Regions from separate parts of the Eikenella sp. KCOM 3110 genome, predicted to be linked through region 3. Evidence: riboswitches for the same ligand, from Rfam matches in the RefSeq annotation. Region 3 holds a riboswitch; each other region holds the start of a gene.

Region 1 (10,234 bases), 670 kb from region 3:
TACCCTATGCATTTCAACAGTCATTCCCATAGGCATGCACCGATAAAACAGGCAAAAAGGCTACTTGAAAAATTATTCGATGATAAACAGCGGCTCACCAAACTCTACCGGCTGGCCGTTTTCCACCAAAATTTCTTTCACCACGCCGCTGCGTTCGGCTTCGATTTCGTTCATCAGCTTCATGGCTTCGATGATGCACAAGGTGTCACCGGCGTTCACGCTCTGGCCCACTTCCACAAACACCGGCGCGTTCGGGCCGGGGGCGCGGTAGAAAGTGCCCACCATGGGCGAGGTTTGCGCCTTGCTCAAATCGCGCTCGGGCACGGCAGGCGCGCCTGCGGCTGCAACGGGCGCGGCGGCGGGAGCCGGAGCGGCGGCCACGGCAGGCGCGGCGGCATACACGGGCTGCGGCGCGGCCAGCGAGCGGGTGATGCGCACTTTTTCTTCGCCTTCGGTTACTTCAATCTCGGCAATGCCGGATTCTTCCACCAAGTCGATGAGTTTTTTGAGTTTGCGTAAATCCATAATCAGAGGTCCTTTTAAGGGATTCAGAGCCGGGCTTTAACCGGCTTGTTTTTGTTGCAAGTATTCAATGGCGAAATCCAGCGCGGCGGCGTAGCCGTGTGCGCCCAGCCCGCAAATCACGCCCTGCGCCAAATCGGAAAAATAAGAATGGCGGCGGAAGGGCTCGCGGGCGTGCACGTTGGAGAGGTGGACTTCGATAAAGGGTTTGCCGGCGGCGGCGAGCGCATCGCGCAGGGCGACGCTGGTGTGGGTGTAGGCTGCCGGGTTGACGATGATGAAGGCGGTATGGTCGGCCATGGCCGCCTGGGCACGCTCCACCAGCACGGCTTCGGCATTGCTCTGCACGGCTTCAAAGGCAAAACCGGCGGCTTCGGCGCGCGCCTGCAGGCCGGCATTGATGTCGGCAAGGGTGGTGCGACCGTAGATTTCCGGTTCGCGCCGCCCCAAAAGATTGAGGTTGGGGCCGTGCATAACGAGGATGGCGGGTTTCATGCTGGGGGGCAGTTTAAATTCGGTTGAAATGAATAATCGCGCCTGAAAACGCGCTTTGCCGCCGGTAGGGCAAGATGCGCATTTTCGGCGATAGTGGGGGAAATGTCCAGTTTTTGTATTTATCTGTATGGAAACAGCAGGGTTTGTAAAGCAGGAGGCTACCTGAAAACGCTGGCGGCGCAGAAATCCTGCCGCGCTGCATTTTCAGGTAGCCTCCGTTTTTTGGGGCGAATCAGGCTTTATTTATGGTCGTGCTGTTTCAGAATCTGATAAAGCTGGTCTTTCAGCTGCAATTTCTGTTTTTTCAACACTTCCACTTCTTCCAGATTGCCGGTAATCGGGTTTTTGGCCAAGTTGGCGATTTTTTCGTCCAGCTCGTTGTGTTCGTCGAACAGGCGGGCGAAGCGTTTGTCGGATTGTTTGAGCTGGCTGATGAGGTCGCGGTATTCGGGGAACATTATTTTCTCGCTTTCGGGTTGGTTAAGGGTTGAACAAACTTTTTATCTTGCCTGCCACTTTACCATAGCCGGCGGGAAAAATCGAACGGCTCACGCCTTTATTCGTTTTATAATGAAACCCCCGAAACTATTGCCTTGCCGCCATGCCCGAAATCGAAAGCCACCCCTTCCCCGCCCTGCTGCCGCCGGATGCCACCGTGATGATGATGGGCACCTTCCCGCCCAAGGCGGAAAAGCATGCCATGCAGTTTCACTATCCCAATTTCATCAACGACATGTGGCGCGTGTACGGGCTCGTGTTCTTCAACGATGCCGCGCATTTCCAAAAAACGGGCGAAAAAGCATTTGACGCGGAAAAAATCAAAGCCTTCCTGCACGAGCGCGGCATCGCCTCCTGCCCCACCGTGCTCAAAGCCGTGCGCGAGCAAGATAATGCTTCCGACAAATTCCTGCGCGTGGTGGAAACCGTGGATTTGCCCGCCGTACTCGCCCGGCTGCCGCGCTGCCGCCATATATGCACCACCGGCGGCAAGGCCACCGAAGTGCTGCTCTCCCTGCTGCCCGATGCGCCGAAAATGCCGAAAACCGGCGAAACGCTGCCCTTCACTTTGGCCGATCGGCACCTCACCCTCACCCGCCTGCCTTCCACCTCGCGGGCGTATCCGCTGAGTTTGCAGAAAAAGGCAGCGGCATATCGGGCGTTTTTCGAGATGGCGGGATTGGTATAGTTTTCAGGTAGCCTTTCACGGCGGCTTGAGGCTACCTGAAAATTGGAAGGACGGCAGGCGTAGTTTGGTTACACCAACGGCTAATCCAACCTAATCTTGCCACCAAGAAAAAATATGGCCATTAGAAGCAATTCAAAACAATCTGTTAAACACGGAGCCCTTATGTATTTATCCCAAATTCAATCCATTCCTGAAATCAAAGCATGCTACGATTCGCTATTTGAGCGCTACAAATATTATCAAGACCACCCTGAGGAATTAAAAGCGATTGTTGAAAAAACGTTTACTCAGGTAACATCTTGGAAAATTGCTAAAAATGGCACTGCCGCCTATCCTACGCCATACATCATGGAACTGATGGGGCAAGGATTTAAAACGCCAAGACTATTGAAAAAACCGTTTATTTCATTGGCAGAGGAAGCAAAACGAGGTTATGACAGTTATGGTTTCTGCGGCGAGAAATTATTATTGGACATCAACCCATTACAAGATGACGCAGATGAAATCCTATCATGCTACATTTATGAAAATGAAAAGATAACCAGATTTGGTATCCGTTATAGGCATTTTGAATTATTAAACAATAATTGCCTTACTTTTCCTTACAGGAATCAATTTTCACGTTTTGAAGTTCTGGCTGTGCACGATTTTTTCTGGTTATCGGATACCGTGCAAGTTTCAGTTAGTATTAATTACCATCTTGGTTATTACACCAGTGCATTCGTATATGATGCAAACAAACAATTAAAATACGTTGTCCAAACCGTACATTACCATGATAGCGTACGAAAGCAGAATTTGGGGCGCGCGCGTGCCGAATTTGTATCTGTGCTGCATTATGATGAAAAAGGAAAACTGAGCCATATTACGGCTGTACCAAATACTTGATTCTTTAAACGGGCAGGAAAACACTTGCTGCCTGCATCCCCTTTCAGGCTACCTGAAAAGGCAATAGAGAGCAGGCCGGGTTGATAAGCCCAACGTTTTTCAGGTAGCCCATCCCTTCTTTCGGGCTACCTGAAAAGGCAGCCCCAACGAAATTAAACCCGCACGGGCAGCAATGCCCGCCTATCCTTATGCCAAGCGCCGGTTCGGCAAAGCCGCCCTACTCAAAGCCGTTACCCAGGGCTATAATCCGCCCCTTGAGTCGGGGTGCTGCCTTGTGCGGCTGAGAACATACCCGTTGCACCTGAACCGGTTAATGCCGGCGGAGGGAACTCGCGGCCGGTTTGGGCGGGATGCTGCCCGGTTTGATTGGCCGCAGGCGGCAGAGCAGATTCTGCCGCGGCAACGTGATGATGCGCTCCGATTGATCGGGGCGTTTTTTGTTGCCTGCCGTCCTGAGCATGGCATGCAATATTTGTCCGTAAGTAGCTGTGTTTTAGAAGTAAATGTTTTTCAGGTAGCCTTCCATCAGTAGCGGCGGGCTGTTGCAAGAGGAGCAAACCATGCGTTTCCGTATTTGGCAGGCAAACGGCCTGCCGCACCCTTATGTGATGCTGTTTTTGGCACCGGCGTTCTGGGCCACGAGCAATGTGGCGGGCAAGCTGGGCAAGGCTTGGCTTTCGCCTGATGAGTTTACGTTTTGGCGCTGGGTGCTGGCGGCTTTGCTGCTTTCGTGGCTGTTCCGCGCGCGGATTCAAGAGGATTTGCCTGTGCTCAAAACGCGTGCGTTGTGGCTGTTGCTGGTGGGCGGCAGCGGGTTTGCGCTGTTTAATATTGTACTCTACAGCGCGTTTGCACGCGGGGCGGCGGTGGTGAATGTGTCGATTATCACGGCGCTGATTCCAGTGATGGTGTTGCTCGCGGAGGTGCTGTTTTGGCGCACGCGGGCGCATGGGCTGCAATGGCTGGGGGTGGGGCTGTCGTTTGCGGGCGTGGTGTGGGTGGTGGGCCGGGGCAATCCGGCCGCGCTGCTGGAAACGGGTTTGGCGCAAGGGGATGCGCTGGCATTGGCTACTTCTTTGATTTATGCGGGCTATTCGCTGGCGCTGCGTGCGGCGCCGAAGGTGCATTGGGCGAGCCTGCTGTGGGCGATGTGTGTGGCGGCGGTGGTGGCGAGTGCGCCGTTTTATGTGTGGGAAGGGGTGGAGAGGGGCTTCCGGCTGCCGCCGTGGCAGGCTTGGTTGCTACTGCTCTATGTTTCTGTGTTTATTGCGATTTTGTCCAAGCTGTTTTATATGGAAAGCGTGATTGCGATTGGCGCAGGGCGGGCGGCGCTCACGATGAACCTGCTGCCGGTGTTCGGCGCGCTGGTGGGCGCGGCGACCTTCCCAGACGAGCGGCTGGGCGGCTATGTGCTCACGGCCTTAATCTTGGTGGCGGCGGGGATTGCGGCTTCGGAATGGGGCGCGGCGAGAAAACGGGCTTTGGAAAGCGCGGGATAAGCGGTTAGAATGGAGTCCTTCATATTCATGAAGGCTACCTGAAACAGGTTTGGCATTTTCAGGTAGCCTTTCTACCCCATTACTAAAGGACGAACCATGCAAAACTACCAAGCCCCCGACGAGAAGGGCTTTTTCGGCGAACACGGCGGCGTGTACGTTGCCGAAACCCTGATTCCCGCCCTGCAAGAATTGGCAGCGGCCTACCAAGCTGCGAAAAACGACCCCGCGTTTTGGGAAGCGTTCCGCCATGATTTGAAGCATTATGTCGGCCGCCCCAGCCCCGTGTACCATGCCGCGCGATTGTCCGAGCATCTGGGCGGCGCGCAAATCTGGTTGAAGCGCGAAGACTTGAACCACACCGGCGCGCACAAGGTAAACAACACCATCGGTCAGGCACTGCTTGCCCGCCGCATGGGCAAAAAACGCGTCATCGCCGAAACCGGCGCGGGTCAGCACGGCGTGGCCTCCGCCACTGTCGCCGCCCGCTTCGGTATGGAATGCCATGTTTACATGGGCGCAGACGACATCATCCGCCAAGCGCCCAACGTGTTCCGCATGAAATTGTTGGGCGCAAACGTGGTCAGCGTCGATAGTGGCAGCCGCACGCTGAAAGACGCGATGAACGAAGCCATGCGCGAATGGGTCGCCCGCGTGGACGACACGTTCTACATCATCGGCACCGCTGCCGGCCCCGCGCCGTATCCCGAAATGGTGCGCGATTTCCAATGCGTTATCGGCAACGAAGCCAAAGCGCAGATGCAGGAAGCCATCGGCCGCCAGCCTGATGTTGCCGTGGCCTGTGTCGGCGGCGGCTCGAACGCCATCGGCCTGTTTCACCCGTATATCGGCGAAGAAAACGTGCGCCTCGTCGGCGTGGAAGCCGGCGGACGCGGCACGGACACCCCTGACCACGCCGCGCCGATTACCAGCAAAGCCCCCATCGGCGTATTGCACGGCTTCCGCAGCTACCTGATGCAGGACGAAAACGGCCAAGTCTTGGGTACACACTCCGTGTCCGCAGGCTTGGATTACCCCGGCATCGGTCCGGAACACAGCCACCTGAACGACATCAAGCGCGTCGAATACACCGTCGCCAAAGACGACGAAGCACTCGAAGCCTTTGATTTGCTGTGCCGCTTTGAAGGTATCATCCCCGCGCTGGAGAGCAGCCACGCCGTGGCTTGGGCAGTGGAAAACGCGCCGAAGATGGGCAAAGACCAAGTGATTCTGGTGAACCTGTCGGGGCGCGGCGATAAGGACATCAATACCGTGGCGAAGTTGAAAGGGATTGAGTTGTAAGGTTTCAAGTAGCCTTTGGGCTACCTGAAATTTTACCTGCATCATCATGCTGGATATTCACCGCCTCCCCGCCCCTCTACTCAAAGCTTGGGATAAAGTGCAAGCCGAACGCGAGCGCGAACAATTCCGCGACAGCGTAAAACGCCAATGGCTGGAACAGTTATTCAAAGCCGAACTCAAAACGCGCGGCTTTCAGACGGCCTCCGGCGGTTTTATTTATTGGGTTAAAGACGGCTACATTTTCAGCGTTGTCCAGGCCTATTTGGTGGCCGTGTTTGACGGCAAACCCATCAGTGAGCGTGTATCCATCCGCATAGAAGCCAAACCGGATTGTCTGGATTCGTTGTTTTTCAAACTGTTTGGCGAAGAAGAGATGATAAAAAGCTTCAGCAGCCGGCTCAATGGCGAACCGTCGCTGGGTTTAACGGGGATACAAGACGAGTGGTGCATACAAGAACCCGACTTCGCCCACTTTACACTTGAGCAAATGCTGGATTGGGTACGGCAGCCTGCCGGGCAAATAGAAGCCGACATTGCCCGCTTTACGCAGCAAGTGCCCGACTTAGGGGGCTTCTGCCGCTTCATGCAGAGCCGCCCGTTAGCAAGCGGCATGGAAAACGAACTCTATGCGCTGGTATTGTTCCGCCTGCAGCGATACGGCGAACTGCGCCGCTTCCTATCCGGCAGCCCCGATTTCTACCAATTTGCCAACGGCACAACCCTGTTTGCCGCCCTGCAAAAAATGTTGGATGAGCAAGCGTAGTCCGCATGGGTAGAGCAAGCGTAGCCTGCACAGGTAGGGTGTGTGCGAAACGCACGCACGCGGTTTCAGCTTTCAGGTAGCCTTTTCGTGTCTTCTGCCAAACGTCCTAGCGCGGATGGCGCATGATGATGCGCAGCAAGCGGCCCGTATGAGTAGAGTGTGTGCGAAACGCACGCAGTCTTAGTTTTCAGGCAGCCTGAAAGCTCAGTTTCAACGAAGTTAAAAAACGCGTGGGCATAAATGGCTACCTACCTATACTAAGCTTGCCAGCTTATTATCTGATTGGGTTAATTATGGGTTTTCTCACTAGATTTATTCATTATATAAATAATCATTTTTATGTAGATTATTCATGGTTTTCATTAATTGCATTTTTCTTTGCATTGGGAGGTAATTTGATTTGGTTGGGAGATTCTTGGTATCAGCGAAAATTGCTCCCACCAACCGAGATTGAAATAGTGGCTGATAGAATCACCCTAGTGTCCAATAGGACGGGAAGTAGGATGGATAGTGATACAGTGTTTCTTTATATAGATGATGAGCTTTCACCTAAATACTCTGCACCATGCGGAGGGAATGTTTCCTTATCCTTTTGTGGTTACCGTAAAGAGACTGTAATAAATAATGCGAAGATGAAATTTATGATTTTATTAGTTGACAACAGAGACAGGAGGAATAAAAGTTATTATGGGAATATATTATCATTAACGGGTAATGATGATAATGTAATTATTAAATATGATGTAGGAAGTGTTGGGCCTACAAGGAAAAGAGTGGTAAATAAACGTATTTTTGGGTTGTTTTCAATAATTTGTTTTTTTGTTGCTTTTTTTATCTTATTAATCAGAATGGTTAATAAGTTTCAGAAAGGTTGGTAGCAATCAAGCGCAGCCCGCACAAGGTAGGGTGTGTGCGTCCCGCACGCACGCGGTTTCAGCTTTCAGGCAGCCTGAAAACGCAGTTTCAACGAAGTTAAAAAATGCAGGCTGCTTTCAAAGCCCTCAAACGGTTCAAAAAGCAGCCTGCACAGCAAACACGGTTCGGATTCCCAAATCCACCGCCCGGCCAAAGCCGTCTGAAAAAAATCGTTCGGCTGTGTGTAGCTCATGGCAATCTTTCTTGCAGGAAAGGCCGTATGCTACCGCATACTGGCCTTTTTCTGTTATGGAAAGTTGCACTTCAAATGCGAATCCGCCGCCGTCTGAAAAGTTGCAACGGCATTGAAGCTGCATTTTCAGACGGCCTCCAATCCTTTCAAACCCGCCTAGCGGAAAAACGACGGTACCTTTTGCATTCTCATGCCTTTGTCGGGGAAGATGATCCCGGGGTCTTCGTAGCGGCAGGATTTGTTGGTGACGACGTTGCAAGGGACGGCGCAGGAGGGAGTTGCCCCGACGGTGGGGTGGCAGCCTTGGCCGCCCTGGTTTTGGCAGTTGCCCGTTGCCGTTATTTTGGCAAACTCGTGGGTGGGGCCGTAGCCCATTGCGTCAAAGCCTTTGCCGTTGCGTCGCCCCTGCGCCATGGTAAAGCACAGATTGCTGTAAAGAACGGCGGTTTGGCAGTTTCTGCCGCCGGCCTGGCGGCATTGTTTGAGTGCGTCTGCCGAGGCGGCTTCGGGGGTGTCGAAGGCTTTGTCGGTTGTCCATAGCATTTTTATCTCGGGCGAGACGGCATATCCGCCCCATTTGCGCGGGTGCATTGGGCGCGTGGCCAGTTCCGCTTTGGAAGGCAAACCTTTCATTGCTTCCACAATCGGCATCATGGATTCGACATCCTGTGCGGAAGGGCCGTTGTTTCCTTTGGCAGCCTGCAACACTTCGTAGGCAAGCGAACCCTGGCAGCCCGCCAGCAGAGTAGCCAGCGCGGCGGCGGCCAGCAGGTGTTTTTTGTGAGACGGCATAATCATCCCTTATTTATGGCGGTTAAAACAGATTGCTGTAATGTGGCGCGGATTATACCATCCCACCCATGCCTGACGCATTACTTTTTACTTTCCGCCCCTGCTGCAGCGGCATATGTCATATAATACACAGTCTGACGAAGTTCAAAAATGCAGGCTGCTTTCAAAGCCCTTAAACGGTTCAAAAAGCAGCCTGCACAGCAAACACGGTTCGGATTTCCAAATCCGCCGCCTCGTTCAAAGCCGTCTGAAAAAATCGTTCGGCTTGCCGCCTGAAATTTCACCCCTTTATCACCACAAGCAAGCGTAGCCCGCACAGGTAGGGTGTGTGCGTCCCGCACGCACGCGGTTTCAGCTTTCAGGTAGCCTTTTCGTATCTTCTGCCAAACGCTCTAGCGCGGATGGCGCATGATGATGCTCAGGATACTTTCGTCTAATTCTTCATCCGGCTTATTCAAGCCTACTGGCTTCACTTGGCCGTTGAAATGGCCATATGGCAATGGCGCGCCACACACGGGGCTTGGCCGGTGTGTTGGCTTTATTGGCTGCGCTACCGGCAGCTCCCGCACTATCAGCGGCTTGCGGCCTGTTTTACAGCTTGAGCTCTTCGCGGTATTCTTCGCAGCCGTATTCTTTATCGGCATTGCCAAAGAAGGTATCGCGCACTGAGAGGATGGTGCCGTCGGGCTTGGTTACCACGATGCGGTATTCGTGGCCAACGTAATGGCGGTAGTTTTGGTAATACTGCACATTGCCGGATTGGCCCACATACGCCTGACGGACGTCGTAGTACTCGATGCGCCAGGCATAGAGGTCGCGCACTTCATTATTTTTCACGCAGTTGCGGCGCACGATATCGGGCATGCGCTGGGCGTCGGCAACAAAAGCGCTGATGCCTTTGCCGCGCCAGCGCAGAGTGTCGATCGGGCTGATGGTGGTGGCGCAGCCTGCCAGCAGCAGGGCGGCGGCAAACGGCAGCAGCCGTTTGGTTTTGCGGGATGCGGTTTGTGGACACATAAATACTCTCCGTTTTGTTCTGGGTTTGGCTCGACTATGCCATACGGCGCAAATCATACAGCAAAGCAGGCCGAAAACATATAACAAACCGGAAGGCTAACGATACCGGGCGGTGAACCGCAGACGATACGGCAAGGCGAACCGGTGCCGCCGCGAAAGCACGGTTGGTTGGCATAACTGCGGCAAAATAAACTTGCCGCCACTTAGAGATTTTCGGATAGAGGCGGCCTGAAAGCGCGGGCGCAGGCTTCAATGGCGTGAAACCGGTGTTGCCACCCGGCCTTTTGCGTTTTTATTTTCAGGTAGCCTCAATCCCAGCGTGGGCATGTGCAGCCGTATCGAAAAATAAGCTTATCCGCTATATAATCCCGCCCGTTTAACCACCTTTCAGGAGAATCCCATGTCTACTTCACGCTTGTTTGCGGCTGCCGTATCCACCGCCCTGCTGCTGGGCGGCTGCGCCAACAGCTCCGCCCTGCAATACACCACTTCCCAAGCGCAAAACACCGCCCGGGTTTACTACGGCGAAGTGCTGTCGGTAACGCCCACCCGAATCCGCGGCGAAGACAACCCGCTGATCACCGCTGCAGGCTCGCTGCTGGGCGGCATCGGCGGTAGCAACTTTGGCAATGGCCGCGGCGAGGCGGTGAGCGCGATTTTGGGCG
Region 2 (10,234 bases), 730 kb from region 3:
GGCTTCGGGCGGCTCGTCTTCCAGCCATTGCAGCCGGCCGGGCGCGGCGCTTTGGATGCGCTTAAGCCAAGCCTGTCGCAGGGCTTCGGCTCGGCCTTGGCCTTCCAGGCTACTCCAATGGCTGCGGATGGCATGACAATCGTCCCCGCCTGTTTCGGCCAAGAGATAGGCGAAGGTGTTTTCCGGAGTGTTGCTGCAGGGGGCGGCGTAGAGCACGAGCTGCTCGCGGGCGCGGGTGAGCGCGACATACAAGAGGCGCAGGCGTTCGCCGAGGTCTTCGGCAAACAGCTGCCGCTCGTCTTCTTCGCCCAACTGGGCTTTGGCCAACAATAGGTTTCGGCCGTTGCTTTGGCTGATGATGTTCCAGTCTTGCACCAAATCGCGGCTGGCATCCCACACGAAAGGGCAAAACACCAGCGGGTATTCCAGCCCTTTAGCCGCATGCATGGTAACGATTTTTACCAAGTCTTCATCGCTTTCCAGCCGCAGCTGGTATTCCGTGTTTTTTTTGTCTTTTCCAACGTTTTGCAATTGTGCTTCCAGCCATTGCGCCAATGCGGAGGGCGTAACGCATTCGTCGGCGGCTAGTGCCAGGATTTCGGCCAGCTGCCAGAAATTGGTGAAACTGCGTTCGTTGCGGGTGTGCAGAAGGTGTTGTTCGAGGCCGCTTTGGCGGGCAAAGCGGGTGAGCGCGGTGTAGATGCCGTGCTGCTGCCAGGCTTCGGCGGCGGTTTCGGCCAGGGCGATCCACTCGGCCAGGCGGTTTTCGTTGCCGTTCAATTCGGCCAGGTCTTGTGCGGTGTAGCCATAGAAAATGCCGCCGAGCACGAAGCGCAGGTATTCGGTTTGCTGCGGTGCCAGCCAGAACAGCAACAGGGCGTGTAGGGCTTCGGCCTCAGGCGTGTCGAACACCGATTGCTGTTGCAGCAATACGCTGCGCACGCCCCGGCGTTTGAGCGCGCGCGCAACCAGAGCGGCTTCGCTGTGGGTGCGGACCAATACGGCTACCTGTCCCGGATGCAGCGGCACGTTTTCGCCGCCATGCTTGCCGCCGATGGAAAGGCTACCTGAAAGCGCCTGATTGAGCCGTGCGGCAATTTCGCGGGCGCAATAATCGGCACAGAGTTCGCGCAAGGCATCTTTATTCGGCAGTTTGCCATCTTCGACAGATGGATTAATCCAGCGTACGGCCACGGCAGCTTCAGGCGCGGGGCTGAGCAAGCTCTCGATGCGGGCAGCCTGCACATTGGGGTAGGCAATCTGCGGCAGCACAAAGGGGCGGCTGCGGGCGGAAAACAGATGGCCGATGCCGTTGACCAGATTGCTGTGGCTACGGTAGTTGGTGTGTAGGGTGTAGCTTTGCTCGGGGGCAGTGTCGGCAGCGGCGGCGAGGTAGGCATGGATGTCGGCGCCGCGAAAGCCGTAGATGGCCTGTTTGGGGTCGCCCACCAAAAATACGGGTACGCCTTGGCGGATAAAGGCGGTGTGGAAAATCGCGTATTGCAGCGGGTCGGTGTCTTGGAATTCGTCGATGAGCGCCACACGCCATTTGGCCGCCAGGGCTTGGGCGAGCGCTTCGGCTTGTTCTGGATGATCGGGGTTGGATAGAGCGGCGTGTACGTCGATTAGCAAATCATCATAGTCGCGGCGCGGGCTGCGGCGTTTGTCTTCGGCCAAACGGGTTTTCAGGTAGCCCAAGCATTCGAGCTTGAGGCGGATGGCTGCTTCCTGCTCGGCTTCGCCGATTTCGGCCAGGCGGCGGCCGAGAACGGCCAAGGGCTGGAGGGCGGCGATGTCGGCTTCTTCAATATGCTGGTTTTTCCGGATTCTGTTGCGCAGGGCGTTTTCTTCAAAACACAGCAGCTTGTCCGGCTTGGAAAGCACGGGTTGCGCCAAGCCTTCTTGTACGGCTTGCCGGAGCTCGGTAAACAGGGTGTCGATGGAGGCATTGAATGTGCCGCCGTGAAGCTGCGGCTTGATGCGGCGGTACACGGCTTCGATTTCCTCCACATTCCGTTGCAGCTTGTGCCAAGCGGCATGGAGGCCTTTCTGTATTTGCGGCAGACGGTTTTCAGGTAGCCTGTAGTCCAAAAGGGCGCGTTTGAGGCTACCTGAAAATTCGGCTAGCACGGAGGCGGGGGTGATGCCGAAGCGGGCGGCGATGCGCGCGTTTTGCGGGTGGTCAGCCACGTGTTCGCGCCAGAAATCCTGTGCGGCCACCAGGCGGGCGGCGGTGTCGGCGGGGCCGGTTTCCAGCTCGAAGGGCACGCCGCACAAAAAGGCGTAGTCGCCCAGCACGCGCAGGCAGAAGCCGTGGATGGTGTAGATAGCGGCGGTGTCGAAGCCGGACAGGGCGGCCTGCAGCTGCAGGATGAGTTTGCTGCGCTCTTGTTTGGCCAAGGCTTCGGCCAGCAGATGTTGCAGAAACTCATCGGCCGGCGTCTCCCCGCTCTGTAGGGCAGCCAAAACTTCGCCCAGCCGGGCACGCAGGCGGTTTTTCAGCTCGGCGGTGGCGGCTTCGGTGAAGGTAACCACCAATATGTTTTCCGGCGCCCAGCCTTCGAGCACCACCAGGCGGGTGAACAGCGCGGCAATGCTGTAGGTTTTGCCCGTGCCGGCGGAAGCCTCGACAAGGTGGGTGCCCTGCGGCGGCAGCGGCAGTTGTGCAACGTGGAAATCCTGCATGGCGGGTCCTTGATTTTCAGGTAGCCTGATAACGGGCGGTATTGTACGGCCTGGCCGGGAAACTGTCTGCGGGCGCTAGCGGACAAATTTGCTGCCGATGCCGGGCTGCGGCTGCCAACAGGGCTAAAGCTCGGCAAGGCCGTCCAGCGCCCGGCAAGGGTGAAGATAATCCGCTAATTTGCAAACCAATGCAGCTTGGCAGGCTAATTGCTTTCAGGTAGCCTATCGGTCTATTACTTGCCCGGCCGCGCAGTATGGCCTGGAAAAGCCCGCGCCTGCTGCCCACGGCGGTTGGTTTTAGACAAATCTTGTCTAATTCATTTATAATCAAACCAATTCTTAATTCATTCAAGCTTCGCTGCTGCGGAATGGGGTGGCAGCGGCAAGGCAGCCGCAAACGAATAATCTTGCCACTGCCCGCAGAGCCGGGCGGAAGCAAAAAATAAAGGGAAAACATGATTCAGCATTACGACGTCGTTATCATCGGCGCCGGCCCCTCGGGGGCAGTGGCGGCTGCTCTGTTGAACAAGCGGGGATTCAATGTTTGTGTGGTGGAAAAGCAGCATTTCCCGCGTTTCGTTATCGGCGAGAGCCTGCTGCCGCACTGCATGGAGCTGCTGCATGAGGCCGGCTTCCTGCCCGCCGTGCAGGCCGGCTTCGGTTTTCAATATAAAAACGGCTTCGCCTTCTCTTGGGGCGAGCGCAACACCAGCTTCAAATTCACCGATAAATTCTCCCCCGGCCCTTCCACCGCATTTAATGTAGAGCGTGCCCGTTTCGATAAAATCCTGATCGACGAAGCCATCAAGCAAGGCGTAATCGTGCAGTTCGGCTCCACGGTGAAAGCCTTCGACAACCACGGCGATTTCGCCAAACTGGTGGTGCAGCAGGAAGGCGGCGACCCTTATGTGCTGGGCGCGCGTTTCGTGTTGGATGCCAGCGGCTACCACCGCGTGCTGCCGCGCATGCTCAGCTGGGATATCCCTTCCGACCTGCCCCTGCGCCATGTGCACTTCACCCACATCGAAGACCACATCACCGACCCGGCCTTCGACCGCAACAAAAACCTGGTGTGCATCCACCCCGAACACCGCGATATTTGGCTGTGGCTGATTCCTTTCTCCAACGGCCGCGCTTCCATCGGCGTGGTGGGGCTACCTGAAAAACTCGGGCAGGAAAGCTCTGCCGTCATCCTGAAAAAATTTGCCCTGGAAGTGCCTTTCCTGCGCCGCATTTTGAAAAACGCACAATGGGATAACGACTTCCCCTTCATCTACCTGCCCGGCTATTCCGCCAGCGTGAAATCGCTCTACGGCCGCCACTTCGCCCTATTGGGCAATGCCGCCGAATTCCTCGATCCGGTATTCTCCTCCGGCGTCACCATCGCCACCCACTCGGCCAAGCTTGCTGCCGATTTGGTGGCCCGCCAGCTGAACGGCCAGCAGGTGAACTGGCAAAACGAATTCGCGCGCCCGCTGATGTCCGGTGTCAACGTGTTCCGGCACTATGTGGAAGCTTGGTATTCCGGCACGCTGCAAGACATGATTTTCAGCGGCCAGCGCACGCCGGAAACCGACCGCATGCTCAGCGCCGTATTTGCGGGCTATGTGTGGGATCAAAACAACCCCTATGTGCACGACGCGCAACTCTTCACCTCGCAGATTTGGGAGCCTGCACCCAAACACGACACCGCTGAAGCCGGTTAGCCGCCATTTTGCGTTATAATTCGTCTGACTGCCGCTTCTGTGGGAGCTGATGTTAGCTTCCCCGTGGAAGCCAATGTTTTAGCTTCGCAGAAACTTCGTTTTCAGGTAGCCTGTTTAAGGGGCTACCTGAAAATCGTTTAAAGCATCTCCGAATAACTTAAAGGCTACCTGAAAGCAAACCGTTTCTATCACGATTACCCCCTTATCCCATTTGAATCACGCCATGAAATCTCCCGAACTCCTCCTCCCCGCCGGCGGCCCCGAACGCATGCGCACCGCCTTCGATTACGGTGCCGATGCCGTATATGCCGGCAGCCCGCGCTATTCCCTGCGCGCCCGCAACAACGAATTTGCCAAGCTGGACGTGCTGCAACAAGGCATTGCCGAAGCCCACGCACGCGGCAAAAAGTTCTATCTCACCGTCAACACCCTGCCGCACAATAGCAAGCTCAAAACCTTTGTGGCCGATATGGAGCCGCTGGTTGCCATGAAGCCCGACGCGCTGATTATGGCCGACCCCGGCCTGATTATGGTTACCCGCGAACGCTGGCCGGATATGCCCGTCCACCTCTCCGTGCAGGCCAATACCACCAACTACTGGGGCGTGAAATTCTGGCAGCGCATCGGCGTGGAACGCATTATTTTGTCGCGCGAATTGAGCATGGAAGAAATCGCCGAAATCCGCCAAGAATGCCCCGATGTCGAGCTCGAAGTGTTCGTGCACGGCGCACTGTGCATCGCCTACTCCGGCCGCTGCCTGCTCTCCGGCTACTTCAACCACCGCGACCCCAACCAAGGCACCTGCACCAACTCCTGCCGCTGGGACTACAAAGTCCACCCCGCCGAAATCGACGAAATGGGCGACGCCCGCCTGCTGCAAGGCTTCGACTTCAACAAAGCCCAAGAAGAAGCCAACGCTGCCTTCGAAGGCATCAACGGCCAAGTGCGCCATCCCGCCGCCAATAAAATCTTCCTCATCGAAGAGAGCAACCGCCCCGGCGAAATGATGCCGATTATGGAGGACGAACACGGCACATATATTATGAATTCCAAAGACTTGCGCGCCGTAGAGCAAGTGGCCGAGCTCGCCCGCATCGGCGTGGACAGCCTCAAAGTGGAAGGCCGCACCAAATCCGTGTATTACGTGGCGCGCGTGGCCCAGGCCTACCGCAAAGCCATCGACGACGCCGTGGCCGGCCGCCCCTTCGACTACAGCCTGTTGGCCGAACTCGAAGGCCTCGCCAACCGCGGCTACACCTCCGGCTTCCTCGAACGCCACCAAACGCAAGACTACCAAAACTACCTCACCGGCCATTCCGTGGCCAAGCAAAGCCAATACGTCGGCCACGTTACCGAAATTGATGCCGAAGGCTGGGCCACCGTGGAAGTGAAAAACCGCTTCGCCGTGGGCGATACGCTGGAAATCATCCACCCGCAGGGCAACCAAACCGTCGTGCTGCAAGCCATGAAACGCAGGGGCGAAGCGGCGGAAGTGGCTCCCGGCAACGGTATTCAGGTGCAGATTCCGAATATGGCAGGCAAGGATAAGGCGCTGATTGCGCGGGTGATTAAATCGCAACGCTAAATATACAGGTTGCTTTTGGGAGGTTGGAAAAGCAGTCTGTATTCTGCAACATACGGTTTGCCTTCATAAAAATGAAATATTTTTATAATTTATAGCCGCCTTGCTCCTGCTTTCGCTGTGGGTTTGGCCGCAAATCAGCATTTTGATACTGCTGCTTCTGCTGGCAGCTGGCGAAAAATATGCCCGCTGCTATCCGCTGCCTGATAGAGTGGATTAACAAAAATCAGGGCAAGGCGGCGAGCCGCAGACAGCACACACGTTACGGCAAGGCGAGACAACGCCGTACTGGTTTTTGTTAATTCACTATAAAGGCTACCTGAAAATCAGCCATGACTGTTTTCAGGTAGCCTTTAATGGTGTTTCAGGGCAGGTTAAATCAATCCAAATTGCCCAATACGATGCGCAGGATACGGCGGATGGGTTCGGCCGCGCCCCAGAGCAGTTGGTCGCCCACGGTGAAGGCGCTGATGTATTCGCCGCCCATGGCGAGCTTGCGGATGCGGCCTACGGGTACGGTGAGTGTGCCGGTAACGGCGGCGGGGGTGAGCTCGTGCATGCTGGCTTCTTTGGTGTTGGGCACGACTTTCACCCAATCGTTGGCGCCGGCGAGCAGGCTTTCGATTTCGGATACGGGCAGATCCTGTTTCAGCTTCAGGGTGATGGCCTGGCTGTGGCAGCGCATGGCGCCGATGCGTACGCACAGGCCTTCCACGATGGTGGGGCGGCTGCCGCCGAGGATTTTGTTGGTTTCAGCGTCGCCTTTCCATTCTTCTTTGGATTGGCCGTTGCCCAAGTCTACGTCGATCCACGGAATCAGGCTGCCGGCCAGCGGCACGCCGAAGTTGGCCTTGGGATAGTCGGGCGAGCGCAGGAAGTCGGATACTTTGCGGTCGATATCGAGGATGGCGCTGGCGGGGTCGGCCAGTTCGGCGGCCACTTGGCTGTGGATGGCGCCCATGCCGCTGATGAGTTCGCGCATGTTTTTCGCGCCCGCGCCGGAGGCGGCTTGGTAGGTCATACAGGAAGCCCATTCCACCAGGCCGTTTTGGAACAGGCCGCCCAAGCCCATCAGCATGAGGGACACGGTGCAGTTGCCGCCGATGTAGTTTTTCACGCCGTTTTGCAGGGCGGCATCGATTACGTTGCGGTTTACCGGGTCGAGCACGATCACGGCATCGTCGTTCATGCGCAGGGCGGAGGCGGCGTCGATCCAATAGCCGTTCCAGCCGGATTCGCGCAGCTTAGGATACACGGATTTGGTGTAGTCGCCGCCCTGGCAGGTAACGATGATGTCCATTTCGGCCAGTTCGGCGGGGTTGTTGGCATCAAGCAGGGTTTTGGCGGCCTGGCCGAAATCGGGGGCGTTGCCGCCTACGTTGGAGGTGGTGAAGAAATAGGCTTCGGGGATGTGGGCGAAATCGTTTTCTTCGCGCATACGCTGCATCAAAACCGAGCCGACCATACCGCGCCAGCCGACAAATCCTACTTTTTGCATAACTGCTCCTTGATGGTAAAGAAGTGTGAATGAGATGAAGCTGCCTTTTTACCCCTGCGGCGGGGGAAAGTAAAGGGGGAAAACGGTAGAATGATGTTTTCAGGTAGCCTCTTAGGGCTTGGCGGCTGTAGTTTGCGGGGCAAATCCGCTATAATCCGCCCTGTTGATGTTTTTCTGCCCGGCTGCTTGCACGGGCGTTTTCAGAATGTAAGAAAGGTGTAAACATGAGCTTGAAGATTGCCATCAATGGCTATGGCCGCATCGGCCGCCAGGTATTGCGCGCGATTTACGAATACGGCCTGCGCGACCAGTTTGAAGTGGTTGCCGTCAATACCAGCGGCAGCCCCGAGGCCGAGGCGCACCTAACCAAATTCGACACCGTGCACGGCCGCTTTGCCGCCGAAGTGTCGCATGACGAGCAGCACCTGATTATCAACGGTGATAAAATCCGGCTGGTGTCCAACCGTAATCCGGCCGAGCTGCCGTGGAAAGAATTGGGCGTGGACTTAGTGATGGAATGCACCGGCAAATTCACCAGCAAAGAGAAAAGCTCGGCACACCTTCAGGCCGGCGCGAAGAAAGTGCTGATTTCCGCCCCCGGCGGCGACGATGTGGACGCCACCGTCGTATACGGCGTGAACCACCAGGTAATCACCCCCGAGATGACCGTGGTCTCCAACGCTTCCTGCACCACCAACTGCCTCTCGCCCGTGGCCAAAGTGCTGTCGGAGAGCGTGGGCATCACCAAAGGACTGATGACCACCATCCACGCCTTCACCAACGACCAAGTGCTCACCGACGTACGCCACAAAGACCTGCGCCGCGCCCGCAGCGCGGTGGAAAATATTATTCCCACCAAAACCGGCGCCGCCAAGGCCGTGGGTCTGGTGCTGCCCGAGCTCAAAGGCAAGCTCGACGGCTTCTCCGTGCGCGTGCCCACCATCAACGTTTCGCTGGTGGATTTAACCTTCGAAGCCGGCCGCGATACCAGCGTGGAAGAAATCAACTTGCTCCTGAAAGCCGCCAGCGAGGGCTACCTGAAAGGCGTGCTGGGCTACAACAGCCTGCCCTTGGTGTCTTCCGATTTCAACCACACCAGCGAAGCCTCCGTGTTCGACAGCACGCTGACCAAAGTTTCCAACGGCAATATGGTGAAAGTATTGTCTTGGTATGACAACGAGTGGGGCTTCTCCTGCCAGATGCTCAACACCGCCCGCGCCATGTTCGGCCTGCCGGTGCGCCCGTTTGAATAAGGCTGCTGCGTGATATGAATATTAAGAGGCTACCTGAAAAGTTTCAGGTAGCCTTTCCTATTGTATCGGCCCGATGCCTTGTATCGTGGATTCACAAAAATCAGGGCAAGGCGGGCCAAGGCTGTACGGGTTTTTGTTTATCCGCGATATAGCCGTCGGGTAGCCTTTCCCCGGGCGGCGGGCTATAATCCGCGGCCATTAGTCGGGGTGCCGCAAAGGCGGCTGAGAAAATACCCGTTGTACCTGATACAGTTAATACTGGCGTAGGAAACTATGCAGGGGTCTGCACAGCCGTTGCAGGCTACCTGAAAGCGCAGCTGGAAACAGCCTGCCCCGCATGTCGATACAACGCACCTCGCCCGGCTTTGCAACGGGCGTTTTTTCTTGCCCGCCTTCCGCCATTATTAAGGAGAAAGCAATATGGAAATCAAATATCTGGATCAAGTCCGCGCTCGCAACCCGCTGGTGCACAACATCACCAACATCGTGGCGGCCAATTTCTCGGCCAACGGCCTGCTGGCGATTGGTGCTTCGCCGATTATGGCCGATAGCGTGGATGAAATGGCGGAACTGGCGGCGGCCAGCTCGGCGGTGGTGCTGAATATCGGCACGCTGAACAAGCAGAAGGTGGAAGCCATGCTGGCGGCGGGCAAATCGGCCAACCGTGCGGGCGTGCCGGTGGTGCTTGATCCGGTGGGCGCAGGCTTTACCCAGCTGCGGCGCGAAACCACGGCGCAGCTGTTGGCAGAAATCCGCTTCGCCGCCGTGCGCGGCAATGCGGGCGAAATGGCGCATATTGCCGGGGTGGAATGGCATGCTAAAGGCGTGGATGCGGGCAGCGGCTCGGCCGATTTGCACGGCATCGCCCAACGCATCGCGCAGCAATACGGCTGCATTGCCGCCATCAGCGGCGCAACCGACTACGTTTCCAACGGCAGCCGCACCGCCAAATTGAATAACGGCACGCCGCTGTTCCCCAAAGTAACCGCTTCCGGCTGCCTGTTGAGCACGATAGCGGGCGCATTTGCCGCCGTGGCCGCGCCGGAAGACTATTTGCACGCCGTGGCCGAAGCCTGCACGGTGTATGCCGTGGCGGGCGAATTGGCGGCGCAGGGCTTGCAGCCTGCGCAGAGCGGCTCGTTCGCATGGAAACTGATCGACAACCTGGCCGCCGTATCGGCGCAGGAAGTGGCGGCACGCGCGAAAGTGGAATGGATTTAACGGTTTAATCAGGAGAAAACAGATGACGCAAATTGCACAAGCCCTCACCATCGCCGGCTCGGACAGCGGCGGCGGCGCCGGCATTCAGGCCGATTTGAAAACCTTTCAAATGCGCGGCGTGTACGGCATGAGCGTGCTGGCGGCGGTAACTGCGCAAAACACGCTGGGCGTGCAGGCCATCTACGGCGTGCCGCTCGATATTATCCGCGCACAAATCGATTCCATCGCCGCCGATTTTAGCTCCGCAGAAACTCGCGATGCTCGTTTTCAGGTAGCCGCTTTTAAAATA
Region 3 (10,234 bases):
CGGCGTAGGCGACTTCGCCTTCGGCGATGCTGCGCACGGCGGTGGGCGGGGTGCTGATGAAGAGGCCTTTCCAGGTGCCGCCGCCGGGGCGGGCTTGGCCGAAGCGGCCGCTGATGCTGCCGCCGGCGGGACGTTGCAGGCGGCCTTGCATGCGGCTGAAGCCGTGGCTTTGCGGCTCTTGGGCTTCGGGGGCTTCGAGGGCGAGGTCTTCGGCGGTGAGGGTGTTGCGGTTGGGGGTGTCCGGCTGTTCGGGCGGGGTGGGGCGGGTTTCGTTCGGACGGAGATCGCTTTGGTTCGAACCGTTGTGTTCGTTTTCAGGTAGCCTTTGGGAGCGTGGGGCGGGTTTGTTGCCGTTTTGGGCTTGCTGCTGGCGGCGTTGGCGCAGGATTTGGGCGCGGCGCTGGCGTTCGGCTTCCTGCCGTTGGGCGGAGCGGCGGCTGAGGCTGGCGATGAGGCCGTTGAGGCGGCTTTCGTTTTGGCGCAGGGTTTGCAGCTTGGCGGTTTCGCGGCTGATGTCTTGTTCGAGACTTTGCTGTTGGCGTTGCTGCTGTTGCTGTTGGCGGCCGAGGCGGGCGGCGGTGGTTTGCTGCTGGCGTTTGAGGGCGTCGAGCCGCTTGAGCTGCTCGCTGATGCTGTCTTGCTGCTGTTTGAGCTCTTGGCGGTTGTGTTGCAGTTGGGTGAGGGCCCGGGCGTTGGCTTGGTTGAGGTGGCGCAGGTATTCGAGGTGGCGGCCTTTCTGCTGGGGGTCGGCGTTTTGCAGGAACAGGGTTACGGCGTTGGGCTGCTGGTTGCGATAACGGCTGTTGAGCAGGCGGGCGGCTTGGGCTTGGGTGTTTTGGATGCGGGTTTGCAGGCTGTCGAGCTTGGCCTGCATGGCTTGCAGTTCGCGCCAGGCGGTTTGGCGGCTGCGGGTGAGGCGGTCGAGCTCGCGGCGCACGGTGTCGAGTTCGCTTTGGGTTTGGCGGATGTTGCTTTGCAGCTGGCGCTGTTCGCTTTGCTGCTGTTGGAGTTTGCGGTTGCTCTCGCCGATGGCGCGCTGCACTTGGCGCAGGTCGTCTTTGGGTGCGGCGGCGGCGGGCAGGGCGCTGCAGAGGAGGGCGAGGAGGATGAGGATTTTGCTGTGCTTCATGAGGCTACCTGAAAAAAGGAGAGGCTACCTGAAAGGATTTAGAGGAAATGGAGGTGTTCGGCAAGGATGAGCGTGCCGATGCCGATGAGGACGAGGCCGCCGAGGATTTCGGCACGTTTGCCGATGGCGTTGCCCAGGAGGCTGCCCAAACGCAGGCCGATGGCGGCCATGATGGTGGTGGCCAGGCCGATGGTGAGGGCGGTGAGCAGGATGTTGACTTCGAGGAAGCCAGGCCGCCGCCGACGATCAGGGAGTCGATGCTGGTGGCGAAGGCGATGGCGACAAGCATCAGCGGCGACGGCGGGCGGCGGCCGGATTGGCCGCTTTCGGGCTGTGCCTGTTCAGATTGTTCCCCGGCGGGCTGTTCCGGCTGCAGCGCGCCGTAAATCATGCGCAGGCCGAGCAGGAGCAGCAGGGTGAAGGCGACCCAGTGGTCCCAATCGGCGATGTAGCGTTGTGCCACGGAGCCGATTGCCCAGCCGATGAGCGGGGTGAGGGTTTCCACGCTGCCAAACACAGCGGCGGTGCGCAACGTGCCCCGGCGGGTGGGCGTGCCGATGGCGGCGCCTTGGGCGATGGCGGCGGCGAAGGCGTCCATAGACATGCCGAAGGCGAGGGCGAGGATGGTGAGGAAGCTCATGGCGGGTGGAGGCTACCTGAAGCTTTCAGGTAGCCTGCTGCTGGGCGGTCAAACAAACTCAATCAGGCTCTCGCCGCTCATTTCCTGCGGCTTGGGCAGGCCGAGCATGGCGAGGAGGGTGGGGGCGATGTCTTTCAGCGCGCCACCGGCCTTGATGCGGGCGGGGCGGCCGACATACAGGAAGGGCACGGGGTTGGTGGTGTGCTGGGTGTGCGGCTGGCCGTTGGCGGGGTCGAACATCTGCTCGCAGTTGCCGTGGTCGGCGGTAATCAGCACTTCGCCGCCGGCTGCTTGGGCGGCAGCCACGATTTTACCCACGCAGTCGTCGAGCGTTTCCACCGCTTTGATGGTGGCGGCCAGCACGCCGCTGTGGCCGACCATGTCGCCGTTGGCGAAGTTGCACAGAATCACATCGAAACGCTTGGCGGCGAGGCTGTCGAGGATGTGTTGGCACACTTGCGGCGCACTCATTTCGGGCTGCAAATCGTAGGTGGCGACTTTGGGCGAGGGCACGAGGATGCGCTCTTCGCCGGGATAGGGTTCTTCGCGGCCGCCGCTGAGGAAGTAGGTAACGTGCGGATATTTCTCGGTTTCGGCAATGCGCAGCTGGCTGATGCCTTGGGCAGACAGGTATTCGCCCAAGCCGTTGCGGATGCTCTCTTGGGCAAACAGCACGGGGAAGCGGTATTGGCTGCCGTAGCTGGTGAGCGAGGTGAAATAGCCGGGGCGGAAGCGCTGCTGGCGTTGGAAGCCTTGGAAATCGTCGAACAGCAGGGCTTGGGTCAGCTCGCGGGCGCGGTCGGCGCGGAAGTTCATGAAGACAACCGCATCACCGTCGTGCAGGGCGGCTGCTGGGTCGATGACGGTGGGCTGCACGAATTCGTCGTGTTCGCCGCGTTCATAGGCGGCGGCCAGGGCTTGCAGCGGCGTATCGGCGCGGAACGGGGCTTGGCCGAACAAGGCGTTGTAGGCCTGCTCGACGCGCTCCCAGCGGTTGTCGCGGTCCATGGCGAAGAAGCGGCCGACCACGCAGCCCACTTTCACTTGCGGGTGTTGCTCGCAATAGCTTTGCAGGGTTTTCAGGTAGCCTTCCGCACTTTGCGGCGGGGTGTCGCGGCCGTCTAGGAAGGGGTGGAAAACGATTTTCTGCATACCGGCGGCCAGGGCGGCATCGGCCACGGCGAAGAAGTGGTTGATGTGGCTGTGCACACCGCCGTCGGAGAAGCAGCCTAGCAGGTGCACGGTTTTCGTGGGGCTTTGCCAGGCGGCGGTGAGGGCGGGGTTTTGCGCGAGCGAGCCGTTTTCGATGGCCATGTCGATGCGGGTGATGTCTTGCGCCACTACGCGGCCGGCGCCGATGTTCAAATGCCCCACTTCGGAATTACCGAACTGGCCGACGGGCAGGCCGACCATGCGCTCGGAGGCGTCGATCGTGCCGTAGGCGTATTGGGCTTTGAGGCGGTCGAGATTGGGGGTGTTGGCGAGGAGGACGGAGTTGTCGTCGCCTTCGGGGCGGTGGCCGAAGCCGTCGAGAATGAGAAGAACGATGGGTTTGGTGAGCTTGCTCATGATATGCGCCGGGCTGGGAATGGGGATGGGCATTATATAGCGGATTGGGTGGGAATTGAATGCGTGAAGGGCTACCTGAAAAAGCAAATCGGGTTTCAGGTAGCCTTTAATATAGTGGATTAACAAAAATCAGGACAAGGCGGCGAGCCGCAGACAGTACACACGTTACGGCAAGGCGAGCCAACGCCGTACCGGTTTTTGTTAATTCACTATAGTCAATCCACACGCTATCCGACCGGGTTGGCTCGCCGTGCCGCACGGCCTGTGCTATTTGCCGCTTGCCGCCGGGTATCGAAAGAGCATTGTTTAGCCATGTTTTCTGCCTGGCTCAGCCTTCATGTACTGCCGCTTTGCCTGCCGAGGGCAGCAATTTGCGCACCAGCAGCGTCAGCGCAAACGTGGCCGCAATCACCGGCAGCGTGGTGCCCAGCGGCGGCTGCCATTTCAGCATCTGGCGGTAGAACACAAAACCCACCAGCCACAAAGCCAGGCTCACCCAATCCACTTCCCCTGAAGTCGGTTTGCGTTTCAGCACAAAATAATCCGCAATCTGCACCGCAATCATCGGCGCAAACACCGAGCCGATAAAATACAGAAACCCTTCAAAGCGGCTCACATCAAACACCAGCGCCAGCAGCGTGCCCAGCAGCGTAACCGCCGATGCCACCGGCACCTCACCAAAGCGGCTGCTGATGCTGTGAAAGCTCACCCCGGCCGAATACGCATCCAAAAACGTCGTACTCACCGTGGACAACACCACCACCAAAATCCCGGCGGCGCCCAGCCCGGCATATTGCAGCATCGGTGCGATTTCGCTCTGTCCGGCAAATAGCGCCGCCGCCAGCCCGATGGCATACATCCACGAGCTGGTGCAGAAATAAGCCAGCGTAGCCGAAAGCGTAGCCGCCCGCGCCTTGGCTGTGCGGCGGGTGTAGTCCGACACCAGCGGCAGCCACGACAGCGGCATTACCGCCGCCAGCTCCACCGCCAGCCCGAAACTCATCGCCTCCGCATCCGCCTGCCCGGCTGCCGCCGGCTCTCCGGAGGCTACCTGAACACTCAACCACAGCGTGAGCGCAAACAGCGTGCCCATCGACACAAAATTGATTTTGCTGAAATTCCGCATCCCGATGTGCAGCCACAGCAAAATCAGCGCGCCGATAATCACGCTCCAAACTGTCTGCGCCCCGCTCCAGCCAGCCGTGAGCGCCGCCGCAGCCTGCGCCCCGGTGAAAATCATAATCGCCGTCCAGCCCACCAGCTGCACCACGTTGGCAGCAGCAAACAGCAGCGAGCCGCGACGGCCGAAGGAAAGCTGTACCGTTTCCATCGCACTGCGCCCCGTTTGCGCCCCGATCAGCCCGGCCAGGTAAAACAGCACCCCGCCGATCACATGGCCGATAGCCACTGCCAAAAGACCCATGCGCCAACCCAACGGCGCAAACAGCATGCCGGTAAGGATTTCCGCTACCGACACCGCCGCCCCAAACCAAATCACCGCCGAAGCGGTAACCGAAAGTTTATCTGCTTGCTGTTCCATCAAATTGTTTCCTCTCTATATTTGAAAAACTACTCCGCCGAGCCGCGTATCAAACGCGCACAAAAAAGCCCGGCATACCAAGCCGGGGCGCAGCGTAAAGCAGAGAAGAAACCATCTGTTCCGGATGGGGCAAAGCAACCCGAACGGCACACGCCGCCCGCATCCTCTGCCTGATAGTTCCCTACGCCGGTGTTAACCGGATCAGGTACAACGGGTATCCTCTCAGCCGCCCAAGGCAGCACCCCGACTAATTGGGCGCGATTATACCTTGCCGCCCTGTTTTTTCAAGCCGCCGCAGCAAAGGCTGCCGACACGTCAAATGGTTAAATGATTCCACCGGCAACAATGTTTCCACACCCAGCCGTTGCGCTTCTGCACACCTGCAAATCCAAACGGGAAGCATGCTAACGAAACGGAGTAATCGGGGCAGATTGCTATTTGGCTTCAGAACTGTCGAGAAGCAGCACATAAGTTTTCAGGTAGCCCCTTCCCCCCACAGGCTACCTGAAAAACTTCAGCCAACTCTTACCACATCACCGTAGTTCAACTTTTGCTACACCAGACAATTCCCTACCCGACAAGAATGCGGTAGCATTCAGCTTAGAGGCTACCTGAAAGCGGATATAGTGAGCTTTCAGGTAGCCTTTTGCATACTCCTAACGACGGCCGCAAGGATGCTGGCGCGCCCTGCCCGGCCGCGTATCGCACAGCGACATGCCGCGCAGACGGCGTGCCGCATCAGTCAGCTCCTCCCGACTCGGCAAGTGGCGGAAAGCATATTGCGCCACATAAAGCGCGCGTTCGCCTCGCATCGCTTTTATCCAAGTATATTCCGGCCTGCCGCTTTGCGGGTTGTGCTCGCAGCTCATTTGCAACAAAGCGAAGGGATAGCCGTTTTCCTGCCCTTCGCTCAGATTGATTGTGTTGCCGCCCGGGCAGGCGCTCCGCCAGCCGTCCGACACCGCGCGGCGGAAATCGATTACCGAGCGGGTGTTACCGGCGAAGGTTTGTAGGGTAACCATCCGCTCCCAATTCTGCACCGTTTGCCCTCTTGGTACCAACTCCACAATCGTCTGCTCGCCTTGCGAAGCCCGATATCCGATTTCAAATCCTGCCGGCGGTGTGCCGAAGGAAACGATTTCTCCACCGCGTTGGGCAGGCGCAGCCAGTGCCACGGCGGGAAGCAGCATCAGGGCAGCTGCCCAGGTTTTTAGCTTCATTTTGCTGTGTTTCATGTTTTATCCTTTTGTTGGAATGAGGAATGTGGAAGTTGTCGGGCGGTGCGCAGTGCAAAACGGTTTGGCCGTATGCCTGCTTTACGCCCAAAGGCTACCTGAAACCGCATTCCTATTTTCAGGTAGCCTTATATTGTTAGCCGTGAAACTCTTCCACCCAGCCCCCTTCAAAGAAGCCCTGCAAAATCGCCTGCGCGGCCACTTGGTCGAGCACAGGCTTTTGTTTGCGGCCGCGCAGGCCGGTTTGGTTGAGGAGTTCGGCGGCGTAGAGCGAGGTGAGCCGCTCGTCTGCCCAATACACGGGCAGGCCGAAGCGGCCGTTGAGGCGGCGGCCGAATTTGCGGGCCAGATGGGTCATTTCGTGTTCGCTGCTGTCAGTGGAAAGCGGCAGCCCCACCACGAATTGCACCGGCCGCCATTCGTCCACCAGGGCGGCGATGGCGGCGAATTTTTTGTCGTTACCCTCGCCGCTGATGGTGGCCAGCGGGTGGGCGATGCCCACTTCGGCGTCGCCCTGCGCCACGCCGATGCGGGTTTCGCCGAAATCGAAGGCCAGCGTGGTGCCGTGCGGGATGTTAAGCATGGCCGCCGGTTCGGATGAGTTGTTCGGGGGCGATGTTGAGCAGCGACATGGCGGCTTGGTAGCGCTGCTCATGCGGTATGCCGAACATGATGTGCTCGCTGGCGGGCACGGTGAGCCAGCTGTTTTCCGCCAGCTCGCGCTCGAGCTGGCCAGCGCTCCAGCCAGTGTAGCCCATAAACAGCATGGCCTGTTTCACGCTTTGTTCGTCGTGCAGGTGGGGAAGGATGTCGCCGGAGGAGGTGAGCGCGAGGTTGTCGCTCACGATGATGCTGCTCGTCCAGTTGCCCGCCGGGCTGTGCAGCACAAACCCGCGGTCCACCTGCACCGGGCCGCCTAGGAAAATGCAGTCGTCAAACAGATGCTGCGGCGCGGTGTGCTGTTGGGCGGAAAGAATCTGCCGCAGCGGCAGCGGGGAGGGCTTGTTGATGATCACGCCCATGCAGCCTTCGGCGGAATAGGAGCAAACATACACCACGCTTTCGGCAAAGAAATTATCCTGCATATCGGGCATGGCGATGAGGAAATGGTTGGTTAAATCCATAATCGGTTTCGGCGTGTGTGGAAATGGTTGGATTATATAGCGGCGATGGCCGATTTAATACCGCAGGCGGGATTCGGTTTCTTTGAATTTTCAGGTAGCCTTTACGCAGGGGGAGGCTACCTGAAAATTTAAGAAGAAGTTGGGCGGTATGGATGGCTGTTATCCGTTTCAGGTAGCCTCTTTAATTTGGTTTGAGGCTACCTGAAAATGGATTTGCAAGCAGAATCTAGAACGTGTAGCCAGTTTGCAGCTCTTCGTCGCCCACCAGTTCGAGCAAGAGCGTGTAGAGCGGGGCGAGTTCGCGGTAGCGGCGGGCGGTGCGGCGCAGGTAGTTGAGGAAGCGGGGGATTTCGGGGCGGTATTTGCCTTTGCCGTCGCGGTGCCACAGGCGGGCGAAAATACCGGCCACTTTCAAGTGCCGCTGCACACCCATCCATTCGAAATCGCGGTAGAAACGGTCGAAATCGGCGGGCACGGGCAGGCCGGCGGCGCGGGCTTTTTCCCAGTAGCGCACAGCCAGATCGATCACAAACTCTTCTTCCCATTCGATAAATGCGTCGCGCAGGAGAGAAACCAGGTCGTAAGTAATCGGGCCGTAGAGCGCATCTTGGAAATCCAGCACGCCGGGGCGGCCCGGGGTGAGCATCAGGTTGCGTACGATGAAATCGCGATGCACATACACTTGCGGCTGGGCGGTCAGCACGGGCAGGAGGGTGTCGAGCGTTTGCTGCCACAGCTGTTGCTGTTTGAAGTTCAAGCTTTTGCCCAGCTCTTTGGCCATAAACCAATCGGGGAACAGCTGCATTTCCCGGCGCATCACGGCTTCGTCGTATTCGGGCAGCACGCCGGGGCGGCTGGATTTTTGCAGTTCGATCAGTGTGTCGAGTGCGTCCAAAAGCAGGGCGCGCTGCACTTCGGGACGGGTGTCGTGCTCCAGTGCGGCCAAGTAGGGCACTTTGCCGAAGTCTTCCAAGGCGGCGAAACCGTGTTCGATATCGTGGTGGAACACTTGCGGCACATGTACGGCGGTAAAAATTTCGCGCACGCGCAAATAAGGCTCGATGCTCATTTTATCGGGCGGCGCGTCCATGCAGACCACGCTCTCGCCGTTTTCGAATACGGCGCGGAAATAGCGGCGGAAATCGGCATCCGCTGCGGCAAAGGAAAGGGTGAAACTCCGCTGCGGATAACGTTTCTGCAGCCAGTTTTGCAATTCTTTTTCTCGTTCCATGATGTTTTTCGGGTTAAAATACGCGCCATTTTAAACCCGCTGTGAAAAATTGGGGTGATTCTTTGTCTTGCTTTTTCCGATTGAGCCCGATAGCGGCCGCCGTGTTGGCCGGTTTGAGCCTGCCGGCTCTGCTGCAGGCCGAGCCGTTGTCGCTGGCGGCAGAGGGCGGTGCGGCCTGCCACCGGCCGGACGCGCCCAAACAGATGATTGCGCCGGTGAAAACCAGCGGCGAAGGCGCATTGGCCGAAGGTGCCACCCGCGTGAATGCCGACCGTGTGATCGGTCAGAGCGATGTGCGCGTACGTGCCGAGGGCGATGTGGTGGTGGAGCGTGGCAACCAGGTGCTTAATGCGCAATGGATTGACTACAATCAGCCGCAAGATACCGTGCAGGCCGGTGAGCGCTTTACCTTGGAGCAGGGCGGCGGGCGCGTGAGCGGCGAGAGATTGCGTTATAAGATGGACACCCGTCAGGGCGAGGCCACCAATGCCCGCTTTGAAGCCGAAAGCAGCAGCGGCCGCCGCTTGCAGGGCACCAGCCAAACCCTGCGTATGGACGGTGAAAATCGTTACCGATTGGAAAACGGCCGCTTCAACACGTGTAATCCGGGCGATGAGAGCTGGTATATCCGCGCCAAAAGCATTGAGGCGGATTATGAACGCAATGTGGGTGTGGCGCGCCATGCTTCGCTGGTGGTGGGCGGCGTGCCGCTGTTTTACACGCCGTGGATTGATTTTCCGCTCAACGGCAACCGCAAAAGTGGATTTTTAGTGCCCACCTTTAAAGCCGGTTCCGACGGCGCAGAAATCACCGTTCCCTATTATTTCAACCTGGCTCCGAACTACGACCTCACGCTCACGCCCAAACTCTATAGCCGGCGCGGCCTGCAGCTGGCCGGACAGTTCCGTTATTTGCAGCCCAAATATCAGGGCGACATCAGCTTGGCTGTGCTGCCGAAAGACCAGCTCAGCCGACACGACACCCGCAGCAAAGTCGATTGGAACCACCAACACCGATTCAGCCGCACCCTCAGCGGCGGCGTAGATTTCCACCAAGTATCCGACGACGATTACTACCGTGATTTCTACAATCGCACCGACATTGCCACCAATGTCAACCTCAACCGCCAGCTGTGGTTGCGCCACCAAACCGAATTGTGGACCGGCCGCTTCGACAGCTATGCCACCGTGCAGAAATACCAAACCCTGGCCAATGCCGACGGCTACAAAGGTGACCAACCTTATTCCCTGTTGCCGCGCCTAAGCAGCCAATGGCAGAAGCGTTTCGGCATCGTCAACTTCCAAATGTTCGGCCAATACAGCAACTTCCGCCACGACAGCAAACAGGAAGGCAGCCGTTTGGTGCTCAACCCCAGCGTGAGCGCGGAATTCAACCGCAGCTGGGGCTATGTCCGACCCAAGCTCGGCTTGCACGCCACTTATTACAGCCTCGACAGCCACAACGACGCGCAGGCACGCAATTTCAGCCGCATATTGCCCACCTTAAGCGTGGATAGCGGCATGGTGTTCGAACGGCCGGCCAGCTGGCAGGGGCGCGATTATGTGCAAACCTTAGAGCCGCGCCTGTTCTACACCTACATCCCCACCAAGCAGCAAAACGACATTCCGCTGTTCGATACTGCCGAAAACAGCTTCAACTACAGCCAGCTGTTCCGCGAAAACCGTTTCTCCGGCCACGACCGCATCAATGCCGCCAACTTCCTCACTATGGCCGTGCAAACCCGCCTGTATGACGCCAAAAACGGC

Evidence for each region. A riboswitch is a leader RNA that binds a small molecule or an ion and turns the genes downstream of it on or off. The one in region 3 is predicted to bind thiamine pyrophosphate.
Region 1: it holds a riboswitch for thiamine pyrophosphate, as region 3 does, so the genes downstream of both, ELB75_RS00880 (DMT family transporter) here and cytX (putative hydroxymethylpyrimidine transporter CytX) in region 3, are expected to answer to the same signal.
Region 2: it holds a riboswitch for thiamine pyrophosphate, as region 3 does, so the genes downstream of both, thiM (hydroxyethylthiazole kinase) here and cytX (putative hydroxymethylpyrimidine transporter CytX) in region 3, are expected to answer to the same signal.

The regions. Positions count from the first base shown of each region.
Region 1 covers NZ_CP034670.1:147,322-157,555, reverse strand. Annotated here, with positions in the region: gene ELB75_RS00910 (DUF1877 family protein) at 1-30, opposite strand, end outside; gene accB (acetyl-CoA carboxylase biotin carboxyl carrier protein) at 73-525, opposite strand; gene aroQ (type II 3-dehydroquinate dehydratase) at 562-1,017, opposite strand; gene ELB75_RS00895 (HP1242/YdcH family protein) at 1,257-1,475, opposite strand; gene ELB75_RS00890 (DNA glycosylase) at 1,619-2,203, shown strand; gene ELB75_RS00885 (hypothetical protein) at 2,366-3,091, shown strand; TPP riboswitch at 3,342-3,436, shown strand; gene ELB75_RS00880 (DMT family transporter) at 3,652-4,590, shown strand; gene trpB (tryptophan synthase subunit beta) at 4,687-5,889, shown strand; gene ELB75_RS00870 (hypothetical protein) at 5,936-6,652, shown strand; gene ELB75_RS00865 (hypothetical protein) at 6,946-7,530, shown strand; gene ELB75_RS00860 (hypothetical protein) at 7,663-7,884, opposite strand; gene ELB75_RS00855 (DUF4189 domain-containing protein) at 7,917-8,552, opposite strand; gene ELB75_RS00850 (hypothetical protein) at 9,144-9,569, opposite strand; gene ELB75_RS00845 (outer membrane lipoprotein) at 9,970-10,234, shown strand, end outside.
Region 2 covers NZ_CP034670.1:1,204,205-1,214,438, forward strand. Annotated here, with positions in the region: gene recB (exodeoxyribonuclease V subunit beta) at 1-2,685, opposite strand, end outside; gene ELB75_RS06055 (NAD(P)/FAD-dependent oxidoreductase) at 3,141-4,391, shown strand; gene trhP (prephenate-dependent tRNA uridine(34) hydroxylase TrhP) at 4,615-5,976, shown strand; gene asd (aspartate-semialdehyde dehydrogenase) at 6,353-7,471, opposite strand; gene gap (type I glyceraldehyde-3-phosphate dehydrogenase) at 7,696-8,724, shown strand; TPP riboswitch at 8,918-9,011, shown strand; gene thiM (hydroxyethylthiazole kinase) at 9,145-9,945, shown strand; gene thiD (bifunctional hydroxymethylpyrimidine kinase/phosphomethylpyrimidine kinase) at 9,968-10,234, shown strand, end outside.
Region 3 covers NZ_CP034670.1:1,935,092-1,945,325, reverse strand. Annotated here, with positions in the region: gene ELB75_RS09790 (murein hydrolase activator EnvC family protein) at 1-1,129, opposite strand, end outside; partial or broken gene ELB75_RS09785 (manganese efflux pump MntP) at 1,168-1,769, opposite strand; gene gpmI (2,3-bisphosphoglycerate-independent phosphoglycerate mutase) at 1,818-3,371, opposite strand; gene cytX (putative hydroxymethylpyrimidine transporter CytX) at 3,667-4,878, opposite strand; TPP riboswitch at 5,040-5,134, opposite strand; gene ELB75_RS09770 (hypothetical protein) at 5,535-6,113, opposite strand; gene ruvX (Holliday junction resolvase RuvX) at 6,250-6,696, opposite strand; gene ELB75_RS09760 (YqgE/AlgH family protein) at 6,689-7,237, opposite strand; gene amgK (N-acetylmuramate/N-acetylglucosamine kinase AmgK) at 7,464-8,468, opposite strand; gene ELB75_RS09750 (LPS-assembly protein LptD) at 8,549-10,234, shown strand, end outside.